Regions from separate parts of the Enterococcus sp. AZ170 genome, predicted to be linked through region 2. Evidence: predicted binding sites of a transcription regulator. Region 2 holds the regulator's gene; each other region holds the start of a gene.
The links. Region 2 encodes LexA, which represses DNA repair genes until DNA is damaged. Its sites were predicted from a motif close to CNAACANNTGTTNG; they were not measured.
Positions count from the first base shown of each region.

Region 1 (5,435 bases), 1.6 Mb from region 2:
CTAGTTTACCGGAGAAAATCGAGCCTGAAACGAAGGAAGAACACTTTATCTGTCAGGGCTACGAAGCAAGGAAGCAAGTTAGGCAAGCAAAACGACAAGAGAGTCTTGCTCTTGCCAGTAATGTCGATTTAGATATTCCTTGGAACTAAGAAAGAATGAAACACTGATTTTCTAAACAGGAAATGAGTGTTTTTTTCTCAATGATGCTATGATAAGACTAATAAAAAAGTAAGGGTGTGATTTGTCATGGAAAAACCATCAAAAGAAGAATTGAAAAAAAAGCTATCTGCTATTGAATACGCTGTGACGCAAGAAAATGCGACTGAACGACCATTCACAGGGAAGTATGACGACTTTTACCAAGAAGGTATTTATGTTGATGTAGTTAGTGGTGAACCCCTTTTTAGTTCAACAGACAAATACGACGCAGGGTGTGGCTGGCCAGCGTTTACTAAACCAATTGAAAAGCAAGGAATCAAAGAAAACGAAGATGTCTCGTTAGGCATGCGGCGTGTTGAAGTTCGTAGTAAAGAAGCAGATTCTCATTTAGGACATGTTTTCACAGACGGACCTCAAGAGCAAGGTGGGTTGAGGTATTGCATCAATGCGGCAGCCTTACGCTTTATTCCTGTTCAAGAATTAGAGAAAGAAGGATATGGCGAATATAGATCCTTATTTGAATAAAGTGAAAGCTTATCTAGGCAGGTGAAAACTGCTTAGATAGGCTTTTTTTACTATTTCGCAGTAAAAACAAATGTTATTTCTTTATTATATAATAATGATTGCTATTTTCAGCTATATCGAGTATTATAAAAATATTCCGAAAATTAAAATTAGGAAAGAAAACAATTGTTTATTGGGGAGAAAAAGATGAAAAAAACGAATATAAAGAAATTAATTAGTGTTATGATGCTATCTACTTTAGTATTAGCAGCTTGTGGCAGCGGTGGTAAGACCGATTCAACAGACAGTAGCAACGATAGTAAAAAAGCGAGTGGGGAACAGCTTTTTAGATTGGTCGTTCAACAAGAAATGCCAAGTGCAGATCTTTCAGTAGCAACAAATACGATCAGCTTTTCAGCATTGAATAATGTGTACGAAGGGTTATACCGTTTAGATGACAAGAGCAGACCACAACCAGCTGGAGCAACAGAAATGGCACAGAAAAGCGACGATGGTTTGACATATACCTTCAAATTGAGAGAAGATGCAAAATGGTCAAATGGTGATCCAGTTGTAGCAGCTGATTATGTCTATGGTTGGCAACGGACAGCTGATCCTAAAACAGCAGCAGAATATGCTTATATGTTTGAACTAGTGAAAAATGGAGCGGATGTATCGGCTGGTAAAAAAGGCCTTGATGAATTAGGAATAAAAGCAACTGGGGATTATGAGTTGGAAGTAACATTGGAACAGCAAACACCCTATTTCGATTACTTGTTGGCATTCCCCTCATTTTTCCCTCAAAATCAAAAAATCGTTGAAAAAAATGGCAAGGACTACGCAACAACAAGTGAGGCAGCTGTCTATAATGGACCATTTACATTAACAGATTTTGATGGACCAGGAACAGATACTGATTGGTCTTACACAAAAAATGATCAATATTGGGATAAAGAGGCTGTTCAATTAGATAAAATTGAAGTAAAAGTAGTAAAAGAAGCACCAACTTCATTGAATCTTTTCCAAGATGGACAAGCGGATGATGTGATCTTAAGCGGAGAATTAGCCCAACAAATGGCAGATGATCCAGAACTTGTCATTGAAAAAGATGCTCGGACTTCTTATCTTGAATTTAATCAAAGAGACGAGAAATCACCTTATCACAATGCTAATCTAAGAAAAGCAATCTCTTATTCAATCGATCGAGATGCATTGGTTGATCGTATTTTAGGAGATGGATCAGTTGCTTCTAAAGGGTTAGTTCCAGCGGGAATGTCATTTTCACCAGAAGGCAACAAAGACTTTGCTGATGAAAATAAAAATATTTTGACTCACGATACTGAAAAAGCCAAAGAATACTGGGAAAAAGCGAAAAAAGAATTGGGAATTGATTCATTCAAGTTTGATATCGTTGGAGACGATACAGATTCTACTAAGAAAGTATTGGAGTATATCCAAGGCGCAGTGAAAGAAACCTTAGATGGCGTGGATGTAACAGTAACTAACGTACCGTTTACAGTTCGCTTAGATCGTGGTAAAAATGGCGATTTTGAAGTGATCATGGGTGGTTGGGGTGCTGATTACGCAGATCCGAGTAGTTTCACAGATTTATTTGTAACAGGCGGTTCTTATAACAGAGGACGCTACTCAAATGAAAAATATGATCAACTAGTAGAAGATTCTAGAACGACAAATGCCTCAGATCCAGAAAAACGTTGGACAGACATGCTTGACGCTGAAAAACTATTGATAGATGAGATGGGTGTTGCACCAGTTTATCAAAAAGCAGAAGCGCATATGCGTAGTAAAAAAGTACAAGGTGTTGTCGCTCATGGAGCTGGCGCAAGATATGATTATAAATGGACGTATATTACTGAATAGATGAAGAAACTGAGGATAGACTGTCACTCACAGAGTGACAGTCTATCCTTTTTTTATCTTAATAACTACACATTTTTCAAGCTACTGATTTCCTCTGATTTGTGGTAAAATAGAAACGTATGTGCGTGTAAAACGCAAGATGTGGTGAACAACAACAGTTTTTGCTTTAACCACATCGAGAAAGGTGAATTATGTACGAGTATATCATTGGTAAAGTGACCTTTATCAGTCCTTATTATATTGTAATCGAAACAAATGGAATCGGCTATCAGATTTCTGTAGGAAACCCCTATCGTTATTCTGGCAAGACGAACGAGAAAATTAAAATCTACGTTCATCAAGTTATTCGTGAAGATGCCCATCTATTGTATGGCTTTGGTGACCTAGATGAAAAACAACTCTTCTTAAAGCTGATCAGTGTGTCAGGGATCGGACCTAAAAGCGGTCTAGCAATCATGGCTTCAGATGATCATGGCGGCTTGATCAATGCGATCGAAAGTGAAGATGCTGCGTATCTAACTAGATTCCCGGGTGTAGGTAAGAAAACGGCACAGCAAATGATTTTAGACCTAAAAGGAAAACTTGGGGAACTAGAAACATCAGATGCAGCTGTGGAAGCCATGACCAAAAGACCAGATACACAATCAGCTAATCAATCATTGACTGAAGCCTTAGAGGCATTGAGCGCATTAGGCTATAGTGAAAAAGAAATCAAGCGAATTACACCAAAACTAGAAGAACTAGGCAAACAGCCAACAGATGAATACTTACGCAATGCACTGAAATTTATGATGAAACGCTAAGGAGGAATGGCTATGACAGAAGATGAAAGACTACTTTCCGCTGAAACCAGCGAAGGGGAGGAGTCTCTTGAAAAGTCGCTACGCCCGCAGTTTCTCGAGCAATATATCGGTCAAGACAAAGTAAAACAAGAGCTTACGATTTATATTGAAGCGGCCCGTAATCGTGAAGAAGCGCTCGATCATACTCTTTTGTATGGACCACCAGGACTTGGTAAAACTACGATGGCCATGGTGATTGCCAATGAAATGCATGTCAATATCCGTACAACGAGTGGACCTGCGATTGAGCGTGCCGGTGATTTAGTTGCTATTTTAAATGAACTAGAGCCAGGGGATGTTTTATTTATCGATGAAATCCACCGTTTGCCACGAATCGTTGAAGAGATGCTCTATTCAGCGATGGAGGATTTTTATGTAGATATCATGGTGGGGCAAGGAACAACGGCTCATCCAGTCCATTTCCCATTGCCGCCGTTTACCTTGATTGGAGCAACAACCCGTGCAGGTATGCTGTCTGCACCACTTCGAGATCGCTTTGGTATCATTTCTCATATGGAGTACTATGAAACTCAGGACCTAAAAGAAATCGTGTTACGTTCTGCTGATATTTTTCAAACAGAAATCGTTGAAGAAGGTGCCTTTGAAATTGCCCGCCGGTCACGTGGGACACCGCGGATTGCCAATCGTTTATTAAAACGTGTTCGTGATTTTGCTCAAGTTCAGTCAGATGGTACGATCGACCGCAGTATTGCGGATCAAGCATTGACCTTGCTGCAAGTTGACCATCAAGGATTAGATTATGTCGATCAAAAATTATTGAAAACAATGATCGAATTATATGGTGGCGGACCTGTTGGATTGAGTACCTTAGCTGTGAATATCAGTGAAGAGACTGAGACCGTTGAAGATATGTACGAGCCTTATCTGATTCAAAAAGGATTTATCAAGCGGACACCAAGAGGACGAATTGCAACGGCACTTGCCTACGAACATTTTGGGTATGAGTCTTATTATCAAGAATAATCTATTCAACACTCAATTTGTTTATTCAAACATGAATAAACAAATTGAGTGTTTTTTATTGGCAATAAAAAATAACTGTTCATTAAGACGAATTAGTTGTTTGCTACAAAGATAGAAACTATACTAAAAGAAAATAAACGCAAGGGCGTGGAGAAAATGCAAGAATTATTTGATCGAAAAGTAAAACTAGTTCCAGCAATTGTTTCGTTAGTATTATTAGGAGGTGCATTTTACTCATTATTGAATACGGCATTTATTTTGAATTTTTGTATTATTCTCATTGCAGGATTAATAGGAATGTATTTGATGTATGGTGTGGAAGGCATTAAACAATTATATTCTCCACTAAGAAAAGGTTCGGTTAAAATTATATTGATTGCCTATGTGCTAAGTTGGATAACTGCTCTCTTAGCAAAAGTTTTAGCTGGGGCAATCGGACAACCAACTGCTGCCAATCCAATCGTAGATGAATTTAGTCATGGAATAGGCCCCGCGCTTACACTCTTAGGGAAAACGTTATTCATGCTTGCAGGAGAGGAAATCATTACAACGATTCCGCTGATTTTATTGGTCCATGTAGCATTACGTTATAAAGTTGAACGAAAGACCGCTATCATTGGTTCTGTTATTTTAACAAGCCTTATGTTCGGATCACTACATTTATCGACTTATGATTGGAATTGGTTCCAGTGTTTAGTTGTGATTGGTTTGACCCGAATTCCATTTACATGGGCGACATTAAAAACGAATTCAATCTGGGCGGGCACGATCATTCATATCGCTTTTGACTGGCTGATTTTTATAGGAGTCATGTTGGGGACCTTAGCACATTAACATTCTTTTACAATTGTTATGGCTATACCAATAGGTGGTATAGCCATAACATTTTTTTGGATTACATGCAAATAATATATCTCATCATAGAAGAAGTGAGTGTTTGATTAGAAAAATAATCGTATCATTTGCACAAAATATTTTATGCTCTTATAGTTAATAGTGTACCAATTAGAAAAAAATAAGCGAAAGGATGGGAATTATGGAAAAGAACACGAGAAAAAAAGGTTT
Region 1 covers NZ_CP172947.1:3,256,713-3,262,147, reverse strand. Annotated here, with positions in the region: gene IGJ55_RS15615 (acyl-CoA thioesterase) at 1-149, shown strand, start outside; gene msrB (peptide-methionine (R)-S-oxide reductase MsrB) at 247-684, shown strand; gene IGJ55_RS15605 (peptide ABC transporter substrate-binding protein) at 871-2,544, shown strand; gene ruvA (Holliday junction branch migration protein RuvA) at 2,736-3,347, shown strand; gene ruvB (Holliday junction branch migration DNA helicase RuvB) at 3,360-4,370, shown strand; gene IGJ55_RS15590 (CPBP family intramembrane glutamic endopeptidase) at 4,527-5,204, shown strand; gene IGJ55_RS15585 (hypothetical protein) at 5,407-5,435, shown strand, end outside.
Region 1: a site for LexA is predicted at 2,657-2,670, ahead of ruvA (Holliday junction branch migration protein RuvA). Genes of this name have one in related genera too.

Region 2 (5,435 bases):
ATCAGTTTACCTAATTTCATGTGTCCAGCCATTGAACTAGCTTCTTGAGAAACACCTTCCATCAAATCACCATCACCGCATAACGCAAACGTATAGTGATCTATTACAGGAAAGCTATCACGATTATAAGTCGCAGCAGTATGTGCTTCTGCCATCGCCATACCGACAGCCATTGCGATACCTTGACCTAATGGACCAGTTGTTGCTTCAACACCATCAGTATGATGTACTTCTGGATGCCCTGGTGTTCTACTATTCCATTGACGGAAATTTTTTAGATCATCCATAGTCACATCGTAGCCAGCTAAATGAAGTAAGCTGTATAACATTGCAGAACCATGACCAGCAGAAAGAATAAAACGGTCTCTATCTACCCAGTTTCTTGAAGTTTTCGGGTTTACTTTTAAGTGTTTTGTCCAAAGTGCATAAGCCATAGGTGCAGCACCCATTGGTAATCCTGGATGCCCAGAATTTGCTTTTTGTACTGCTTCAATACTTAATGTACGAATCGTGTTAACGCCTAACTGATCAGTGTTGTCGAACAAAAAAATCATCTCCTATTTAGGTTTTTTTTACCTTTATTAACTACATTTTATCGCATTTCGCTCATGAAAGCAATTACCTTTAGTAAAAAAAACTAAAATTACTTTCTATTATGCAATCCTTTAGCTTTTTGAATCTCTTTCAATTTATCTGGTGTTACATCATTTCCTTTAGGATCGACCACTTTCATTCCTTCTATATGATGGCGCATCCCACCACGAAAAGCAGCCAAATATTCTTGACGAAGTACTTTTTGCTCTTCCTTTTCTTTCGCAGTTAATTCTTTTTCTTTCGCTTTTTTAGCAAGTTCATTGATACGGTTCATTTTTTCTGTTGATAACATCTATTTTGGCCTCCTTATTTTAAAAATTTAATCGGCATATTTCAAGCTTTTTTGAAAGGCTAGCCCTGTAGCTAGACAAGTTTACTTTCCATGTCTATCTTATAAGATGAGCACAAGAAATACAACTATATTCTTATTAAAAATCAGAAACGATTGTGTTTATTTATAGAAATTCCGATTCCCTACCTCAGATATTTTCCCTTGTGATTCACAGAAATATACTTTCTAAAAAAAACACGAACGCTTGTTTGATTCCTGTATAAAACTATGGTACACTAAAAATATAAATCGAAAGAAGGTGCGGGTTGTGGTGAAACGTACAGACACAAGACAAATCGAAGTATTAAAATATATATATGAACAGGTTGAGCTTAAAGGTTATCCCCCGACCGTAAGAGAAATCGGAAAAGCAGTTGATCTTTCCTCAACCTCAACCGTTCACGGACATTTAGCACGATTAGAGAAAAAAGGACTCATTTTACGTGATCCTACAAAACCAAGGGCAATTGAATTGACCGCAGACGGACTTGAAAGAATCGGTGTGAGACCGACAGTTATCCCGATGCTTGGTGTTGTTACAGCAGGTGAGCCAATCTTAGCTGTAGAAGAAGCTTCTGACTTTTTTCCTCTTCCACCTGATTTAATGGCAGAAGAAAATGCTTTGTTCATGCTGACTATCAGAGGTGAAAGTATGATCAATGCTGGTATTTTAGACGGCGACCAAGTTATTGTTCGTAAACAAAGCGCGGCTTCAAATGGTGATATAGTGATTGCAATGACAGATGAAGATGAAGCGACGTGTAAACGATTCTTTAAAGAGGCAGACCATGTTCGTTTACAACCAGAAAATGATGCATTAAAACCGATTATTTTGAACAACGTAAGCATTTTAGGCAAAGTTGTTGGCCTATACCGCAATCATATTTAAATAACAAAAAAACATACTAACTATTAGTATGTTTTTTTGTTATCTTTTCGTTTGAATTAGACAAGATCTTTTAATCCGCTGTGACTTTACGTTGATATGTTTCAAACTGATACGCATAACCATTTGCTTCGTCTTGTTCGCCTGCGCTTAAATTAATCAATGTCCAATCATCCCAATCTACAAAAGGAAATTTTGTATCTCCATCAAACGAATGATAGATAACTGTTCTATACAATACGTCACAATATTGCAAAAAATCCTCGTATACTGCTGAACCACCCGCAATAAACGTAATACCAGAAAACGTTTTGGCATAATCAAGAACTTCATCCACAGTATGAAAAACAATGACTCCTTTTGCCTGATAGCTTTTGTCTCTAGTTAGAACAATCGTTTGACGATTTGGTAACGGCCGAGCGCCCATCCCCTCAAAAGTTTTTCTTCCTATAACAATGGTGTTGTCTTCAGTCATTTGTTTAAAAAATTTCAAATCATTTGGCAAATGCCAAGGTAATCGATTCTCTTTACCGATTGTCCCTTGCTCATCTTGTGCCCATATGGCTGCTAACATTGGAGAACCCCTTTCGAATTAAACGGCAATTGGTGCCTTGATTGCTGGATGAGGATCATATCCTTCAATTACAATATCGTCCATTTCAAATTCAAAAACTGATTTTTTATCTTGATTCAATTTTAGTGTAGGAAACGAACGAATGTCTCGAGTCAGTTGTTCATTCATTTGGTCAATATGATTCGTATATAAATGGGCATCCCCCAAAGTATGAACGAAATCGCCCACTTCCAAACCAGTTTCATGAGCAATCAAGTGAGTCAATAGTGCGTAACTAGCAATATTAAATGGAACGCCCAAAAAAACATCTCCACTACGTTGATACAACTGGCAACTTAATTTCCCATCATTTACATAAAATTGAAACATCGTGTGACATGGTGGTAATGCCATGGAAGGGACATCTTCTGGATTCCAGGCGGACACGATCAGGCGTCTAGAGTCAGGTGTTTGCTTGATCATATCGATAACATTTTTAAGTTGATCAATAAAGTTGCCTTCTTTCGTTTCCCAATGACGCCACTGAGCTCCATAAATATTACCTAATTCACCATACTTCGCTGCAAAATCATCATCAGACAACATATTATTGCAGAATTCTTTGTGCTCTTTTTCATAACTTTCTTTAAATACTTCATCCGTTAAAACACGACGACCAAAATCAGTCATATCCGGCCCATTATAGTCATCACTTTTAATATAACGCTCAAAAGCCCACTCGTCCCAAATATGGTTGTTATGCTGTAGGAGATAACGGATATTTGTGTCGCCTTTTAAAAACCATAAAAGTTCGCTTTTGATTAAACCAAAAGGAACTCGTTTCGTCGTCAATAAAGGAAACCCTTTTGATAGGTCAAAACGCATTTGATGTCCAAAAATACTTCGTGTTCCTGTCCCTGTGCGATCTTCTTTTAAGTGACCATCGGTTAAAATTTTGCGACCTAATGCTAAGTAAGCCTCTTCCATAATTACTGCCTCCTAATTTTCTGCAAATTCACTCAAGTATTCCCAACGTTCCATTTTTTCCTCAAGTTCTTGTTCTACAATAGATAACTCTGATTGTAGTTCTTGCAATTTAGTAAAGTCATCCCCTTGATGGTTCATCTCTTTTGCAAGCAGAACAGCTCGATCCTCAAGTACTGCAATATCAGCTTCGATTGTTGCCCACTCTTTTTGTTCCATATAAGTTAATTTCTTTTTTTCCTTTTTTTCAGTTTCTTTAATTGGTTTCGTTTCATATTTAATAGTTTTCTTCGACTCTTCTTTATTTCCAAGTAAGTATTCACTCATAGAACCGAAATAGGTCACTATTTGACCGTCTCCCTCAAACACAAGTAATTTGTCCATTGTTTTATCAAGGAAATAACGATCATGGGAAACGGCAATTACAGCTCCTTTAAAGGTTTGGAGATAATCCTCTAGGATCGTTAGAGTATCTATGTCAAGATCATTTGTTGGTTCGTCCAATAATAACACATTTGGCTGTCCAATCAGTAGTTTTAATAAATACAAACGACGTTTTTCCCCACCAGAAAGTTTCCCAATCACTGTTCCATGCATAAAACGTGGGAATAAAAAGCGTTCTAACAATTCAGCAACACTAATTGTTGTGCCATCTGTGCGCCGAACTTGTTCTGCAGCTTCCTGTAAGTATGAAATCATCCGTTGATTTGGATCCATTGCTTCATTTTGCTGTGTGTAATAGGCTAAACGAACCGTTTCTCCGATAGAGTACAGACCATTATCTAATAGCAAACGTCCAGCTAATAGATTCAAAAGAGTGGATTTACCTGCGCCATTTTTTCCCGTGATGCCTATTCGATCTTTTGCCTGAATTAGTAAATCAAAATCTTTTAAAATTGTTTTTTGTTCAATTTGATAACTGCCGGCTTTGATTTCTAAGACTTTTTTTCCCAATCTTTGTGTCGCAATATCTATCTCTAACTGGCCTTTTTGATGTACTTGGTGAAGATTTTCTTTAAGATCATGAAAACGATCTTGACGGGCTTGTTGTTTCGTGCCACGAGCTTTGACCCCCGCACGCATCCATTCTAATTCTTGCTTATATAATTGTTTTCTTTTTTCCTCTTGTTCAACACCAACACGTTCACGTTCTGCTCTAGCAATAATATAAGCTTCGTAATTGCCTTTATATTCATGTAACTTTCCAAAAGAAAGTTCAAAAATTCGATTGGTTACTCTATCTAAAAAATAACGATCATGCGTCACCATTAAAATAGCGCCACGATAGCCATTCAAAAAGCTTTCTAACCAGTTGATCGCCTCATAATCTAAATGGTTCGTTGGTTCATCCAATAGCAATAGATCAGGCGATTCAATCAAAACTTGGGCTAAACTGACCCGTTTTTTTTGTCCGCCGGATAGCTCGCCGATTTTTTTATGCAATGTTTCGATTCCTAATTTTTGTAAAATGATTTTAGCATCTGTATCAGCTGTCCACGCATCTTCGGTGTTCATTCGTTCTTCTGCTTGTGCATATTGCTTTTGTGCTGCCTCACTAAGACCATCTTCCCCTAGTGCCAGCAATGCCAGCTCATAATTTTTTACCGCCTGTATAGTCGGTGTATCACCTTGGAAAACAGCTTCTACTACTGTCAATTCAGGATTAAATTCTTTGTCTTGAGAAAGATAGCCGATTTGATAATCACTTGGTTGTTGAATGGCAGAAATATCGCCATCACCACTATCTTTGCCAGCTAGAATATTCAACAAGCTAGTTTTTCCAGTGCCATTTGTCCCAATTAAACCTATACGATCTTTATCATGGATGTAGAAAGAAATAGCATCAAATAATGTTTTTTCTCCATATGTTTTAGTTAAATTATTTACTTTTAACTCATTCATCTGCTCACGCCCTTTTCATCCTGCTTATTGTATCAAAAAAATGTAAAAAAAAGAAGCTAGTTTTCTTAGTCCGCTTCTTTTTTTAATTCTCTGGTCAACTTTCTCAATGGAACGCCACCAGAAATGTCATTGATTGAATAAGATTCAAGTAAGTTAACATTTTTTCGATATTCATTTGCTTCAAA
Region 2 covers NZ_CP172947.1:1,682,788-1,688,222, reverse strand. Annotated here, with positions in the region: gene tkt (transketolase) at 1-545, opposite strand, end outside; gene IGJ55_RS08195 (DUF896 family protein) at 644-886, opposite strand; gene lexA (transcriptional repressor LexA) at 1,185-1,814, shown strand; gene IGJ55_RS08185 (dihydrofolate reductase) at 1,885-2,385, opposite strand; gene IGJ55_RS08180 (thymidylate synthase) at 2,404-3,351, opposite strand; gene abc-f (ribosomal protection-like ABC-F family protein) at 3,364-5,250, opposite strand; gene IGJ55_RS08170 (cation:proton antiporter) at 5,316-5,435, opposite strand, start outside.

Region 3 (5,435 bases), 720 kb from region 2:
TTTGGTTGTGAACTAGATGATGAGAAAAACAATGTTCGTGGCAAAGAATCAGTAATCTCTACAGAGGATTCTAAAGTTAAAGTATTATTGATTCCAACAGATGAAGAGTTAATGATTGCTCGTGATGTTGAACGTTTGAGAAAATAATTATAAATAAAAGCAACCTGAGAAAATCAGGTTGCTTTTTTATGTTCAAAATTAGTTGTCCTCATCTTGTTGAATAGGGATTTTGTTAGCTAAATCAGTTCTTACCACTAATACATCACAAGTTGCATTTCGAATAACGTATTCAGAAACAGAACCAATGAATAACCGCTCCACAGCGTTCAGACCAGTTGCACCTAACATGATCAAATCCACTTCATGATCTTGAGGTAATTGTTTTGCAATCAAAGGTTTTGTAGAACCATATTCAATGAGGCTAGTTACTTTTTCACAACCATGTTCTTTTGCTTGCTTTTTGTAACCTTCAAGTGTCTGTTTTGCCATCTCTGTTGCTTGCTCGGCTAAGACTCCATCAAAAGAAGAAACAGATTGGAATGCTCGTGTATCAATGACGTGTGCTAAAAGCAACTCTGCATCATTTCTCATTGCAACATTCATTGCTTTTTGAAAAGCTAACTCAGCTTCGGATGATCCATCAACAGCCACCATGATTTTACGATAATTTTGTAACATTATGCTCACTCCTTTTCAAACAATTAGAAATATATTGTTCTTGATACCTTAATTGTAGAACAAAAGTGTAAAAAAAGGAAATAAAAAAAGAAGATACGTTTATAGAATCTTCTTGGCGAACATCACAGTGAATACAGCTGAAATTACAAGCAAGCTAAAAATATAGAATAACGAAAAAAATGTTAAGTTAAAGATGCCAACTAAAACACCGATGGCAGCTAAAATCAGATAAAAAACACCAAACTGATGTAAAAACTGTTTATTTTCGTCAGGCTCACCATTATGCATCAATGGTAAAAAGACAGTCGCTTTTTTTAATAAATAAATTCCGATAATAACTAACAATGCCACAGATACAAAAATAAGTACTTGAATCATGAATTGAACCTCCATCAAATAAAAAACAATTTGCACTACGCAAATTGTTTGGGAATCAAATAAAAATGGTAAAATCCGTTGATGCCGTTATTCGTCCTATAGTATTGAACCCGCAAACAAAGCAGGTGGGTTCCACGACTGACAGCTTCGAACTACCAAATGAAAAGGCATGTTACCAGCTTAGGTACCAGAAGGATCCCTAGATATCAATAAAATGTTCGGTCAACACACAAAAAAGACAACGCGTACATCACAGATTTACCATCTTTATAATAGCACATTCTCATGCAAACAGCAACGAGGGTGCTTAAATTTGAAAGCGGATTACTCTGTTGTTTTCTTATTTTTTTTCCACTCTTGTATCCGTTGATGCTGCTGATGCAATGCTTGTTCATATTTCCCCGTATCAATGGGCTCATAATAATGAGCATTTTTTATTTTATCGGGAAGATATTGCTGATCGACCCAAGCGTTTTCAAAATTATGAGGGTATTTATAGCCAATGCCTCGGTTTAACTCCTTGGCACCAGAGTAATGGCTATCACGCAAGTGGTCAGGAACATCACCTGCTTTTCCTTCACGAATATCGGCTAAGGCGGCATCGATTGCACTAATAGCAGAATTTGATTTTGGAGATAGACACAAATCAATCACCACACTGGCAAGGGGGATGCGCGCTTCAGGAAAACCTAATTTTTCAGCGGCTTGAACTGCTGTGATCGTGCGAGCTGCAGCCGGTGGGTTGCCTAATCCAATATCCTCATAAGCAATTACCATTAAACGACGACAAATAATTGGTAAATCGCCAGCTTCAACCAGTCTAGCTAAATAATGTAACGCAGCGTCTACATCACTACCGCGAATCGATTTTTGAAAAGCCGAAATCACATCATAATGAGCATCACCGTTTTTATCATGAGTCAAGGCTTTACGCTGAACGCATTCTTCAATAATCGAAAGAGTGATTTCAATTTTTTTATCTTGATTTTCTGGAGTGGATTTGACTGCTAGCTCTAATCCATTTAAGGCACTACGTAAATCACCATTAGTTGCACGGGATAAGTGCTGCAGAGCTTTTTCTTCCAAGACAACTGGAAATTCTCCTAACCCACGCTCGTTGTCAGTTAAAGCTTCTTTGATCGCTTTTTGAATATCCGTTTCCGTTAATGGTTTGACTTCAAAAATTTGAGATCGGCTTCGAATAGCTGGATTGATCGTAATGTAAGGATTTTCAGTTGTTGCCCCGATCATAATGATTCGACCACTTTCAAGATGAGGTAGTAGAAAATCCTGTTTTGTCTTATCCAAGCGATGAACTTCATCTAGGAGTAAGATTACAGTTCCACTCATTTTTGCTTCTTCTGCAACAATCTGCAAATCTTTTTTCGTATCAGTTGCTGCATTTAACAATCGAAAAGCGTAATTTGTAGAACCCGCAATGGCACTAGCAATACTCGTTTTACCAGTTCCTGGCGGACCATATAAAATCATGGATGAAAGCATACGAGCTTCGACCATTCGACGGATAATTTTTCCTGGTCCTACTAGATGTTGTTGTCCAACGACTTCATCTAAATTACGTGGCCGCATACGATAAGCTAATGGTTTTTGCATCGTTGGCCCTCCTTTTTTCTTTATCTTATCTATTATACCATAAAGAACGTATGTTTGTATCTCGCTGAGTTTGATAGGGAAATTCATTGATTAAACGGCTGTTTTTTGTACGGTTCATTTGTTATTTCAATGGATAATAGGCTTTGATTCGTGTATTATAGAAAGTGGTGAAAAATAATGAATGAGACAATAAATTTTTTTAAGACAAAAACAACTGAAGAAATTGCTCAGTTTTTGTTAGGTATGTATTTAGAACACGAAACAGAATCGGGGATACTTGCAGGCTATATCGTTGATACCGAAGCTTATTTAGGACCAGAAGATGAGGCTGCTCATAGTTTTGGCTTGCGCAATACACCACGTCTAAAAGCGATGTACGATAAACCCGGAACGATTTATTTATATACGATGCACACACATTTGATTTTAAATATGGTGACTCAAGAAAAAGGCACACCCCAAGGAGTTATGATTCGTGCAATTGAACCCATTGAGGGAATCGAAAAAATGGTAGAAAACCGCAATGGTCGTCAAGGCATCGAATTATCTAACGGGCCAGGTAAGCTGGTATCAGCTTTAGGAATTAATCAAGCGTTATATGGACAATCAATTTTTGATAGTCCATTACGATTAGTACCAGAAAAAAGAAAAACACCAAAAAAAATCATCCCGCTTCCTCGAATCGGTATTCCCAATAAAGGTATTTGGACAGAATTACCATTAAGGTATATTGTTTCAGGAAATCCTTATATATCCAAACAAAAAAGAAGTGATATTGATCAAAAGGCCTTTGGCTGGAAGGAAGAAAATAAATGAAAAAAGCAACAATGTTAACTTATTTAGACCAACAAATAACCAGAAAAATCATGGAATATGATGTAGCTCTTGATTGGAACGCTAAAAACCATACAATTGAAGTTGTTTTTCGATTATTTGCCGAAAATACAGCACATGAACAGATCGATGATGCACAAGGAACGGTTTCAGAAGAAGAAATCATTGAATTTGAAGATGGGATTTTGTTTTATAATCCTGAAAAGTCTTCTGTAGATAAGGCAGAGTTTCTAGCGACTATTTCTTATGAGGGCAAAAAGGGAATCAAACAGTCTGTGTTAGATGGTTTCATTGATTACTTAAATGATGCTTTAACTGAAGGACAAAGTGATTTATTAGACTTTTTAACGGATGAGGGACAAGCCGTATTTGAGCTGAAATGGTCACAAGAATTATTTGAAGAAGCTGTTAAAAAGTATCAAAAAGTAGAGAGCGATACCTATATTGCGTACCCAAGCTATTAAAAAGAGTAAAGAGGTGATCATATGAAATGGACAGAAGTAAAAGTTGAAACAGCTAGTGAAGCAATTGAAGCAATCTCAAATATCATGATGGAAGCTGGAGCGAGTGGTGTTGCGATAGAAGATGCTTTAGATGTAGAAAATTTTCAAAGTGATTTATATGGTGAATTACTAGACAAAGAACAATTTACGCACATTAAAGAAGGTGCATTGGTTATGGCCTATTTTCCCGAAACGACCTTTTTGCCGGAAATCTTACCTTTTATCAAAGAGAGCATTACCCGCTTACCAGAGTTTGGTCTTGCTATTGGGAAAAATGAAGTGAGTGTTAGTGAAGTAGCTGAAAGCGATTGGGCAACTGCTTGGAAAAAATATTATCATCCAGTTCGTGTGACACGGTTTCTAACAATCGTTCCAAGCTGGGAGAAATATGAAGCGCAAGATGCGCTTGAAAAAATCATTACCTTAGATCCAGGTATGGCTTTTGGAACTGGAACCCATCCAACAACCCGTTTGACTTTACAAGCCCTAGAAACTGTTTTACGTGGTGGTGAAACACTGCTTGATGTTGGCACAGGTTCTGGTGTGTTAAGTATTGCGAGTAAATATCTAGGTGCTAAAGAAATCTATGCCTATGATTTAGATGAAGTTGCAGTGACGGCTGCTAAAGAAAATATGAATATGAATCCAATTGCTAGTGATGTTCAAGTCTCGGCAAACGACTTGCTGAAAGGGATAACGGTCGAAGCAGACGTGATCGTGGCAAATATTTTAGCTGATATTATTACGTTGATGATCGAGGATGCTTGGCGTTTATTGAAAAATGATGGTACTTTGATCGTTTCAGGAATCATTCAGGAGAAAAAAGCAATGGTTATAGAAAAAATGACTAGCGTAGGTTTCCTTGTAGATCAAATTTTCCAACAAGGGGATTGGTATGCAATGATATTAAAGAAAACAGAGGAAGAGTAAGATGCAGCGTTACTTTTTAACGGAGCCTTATGCAGCGCAGGATCATTATCAGATCAGTGGAGAAAACTACCATCATATCGTACGAGTGATGCGTATGACACCTGAAGAACAAGTTTTCTTAGTGTTTAATGATCATACTGCGATCATTGCAGAAATCACGGAAATCACAGAAACATCTGTTTATTTGAAAGAGCTTAGTAAAGAGACTGCTGAAAAAGAGTTGCCAATCGATGTTACGATTGCCTGTGGCTATCCTAAAGGTGATAAGTTGGAATGGGTCGTTCAAAAAGGGACAGAACTTGGCAGTCACAAGTTTATTGGTTTTCCTGCTAAGACATCGGTTGTAAAATGGGATCAAAAAAAGCGAGTTAAAAAAACTGAGCGCTTGAAGAAGATTGCCACAGAGGCTGCTGAGCAATCTCATCGCCAGTTTGCACCGGATATCGTATTATTAGAAAGAGAACAAGCGTTGATCGATGTTTTTTCTCGTTATGATAA
Region 3 covers NZ_CP172947.1:964,551-969,985, forward strand. Annotated here, with positions in the region: gene IGJ55_RS04670 (acetate kinase) at 1-147, shown strand, start outside; gene IGJ55_RS04675 (universal stress protein) at 199-678, opposite strand; gene IGJ55_RS04680 (hypothetical protein) at 778-1,056, opposite strand; RNA gene ssrS (6S RNA) at 1,125-1,318, opposite strand; gene IGJ55_RS04690 (replication-associated recombination protein A) at 1,381-2,670, opposite strand; partial or broken gene IGJ55_RS04695 (DNA-3-methyladenine glycosylase) at 2,848-3,547, shown strand; gene IGJ55_RS04700 (DUF3013 family protein) at 3,483-3,968, shown strand; gene prmA (50S ribosomal protein L11 methyltransferase) at 3,990-4,937, shown strand; gene IGJ55_RS04710 (16S rRNA (uracil(1498)-N(3))-methyltransferase) at 4,939-5,435, shown strand, end outside.
Region 3: a site for LexA is predicted at 2,714-2,727, ahead of IGJ55_RS04690 (replication-associated recombination protein A). Genes of this name have one in related genera too.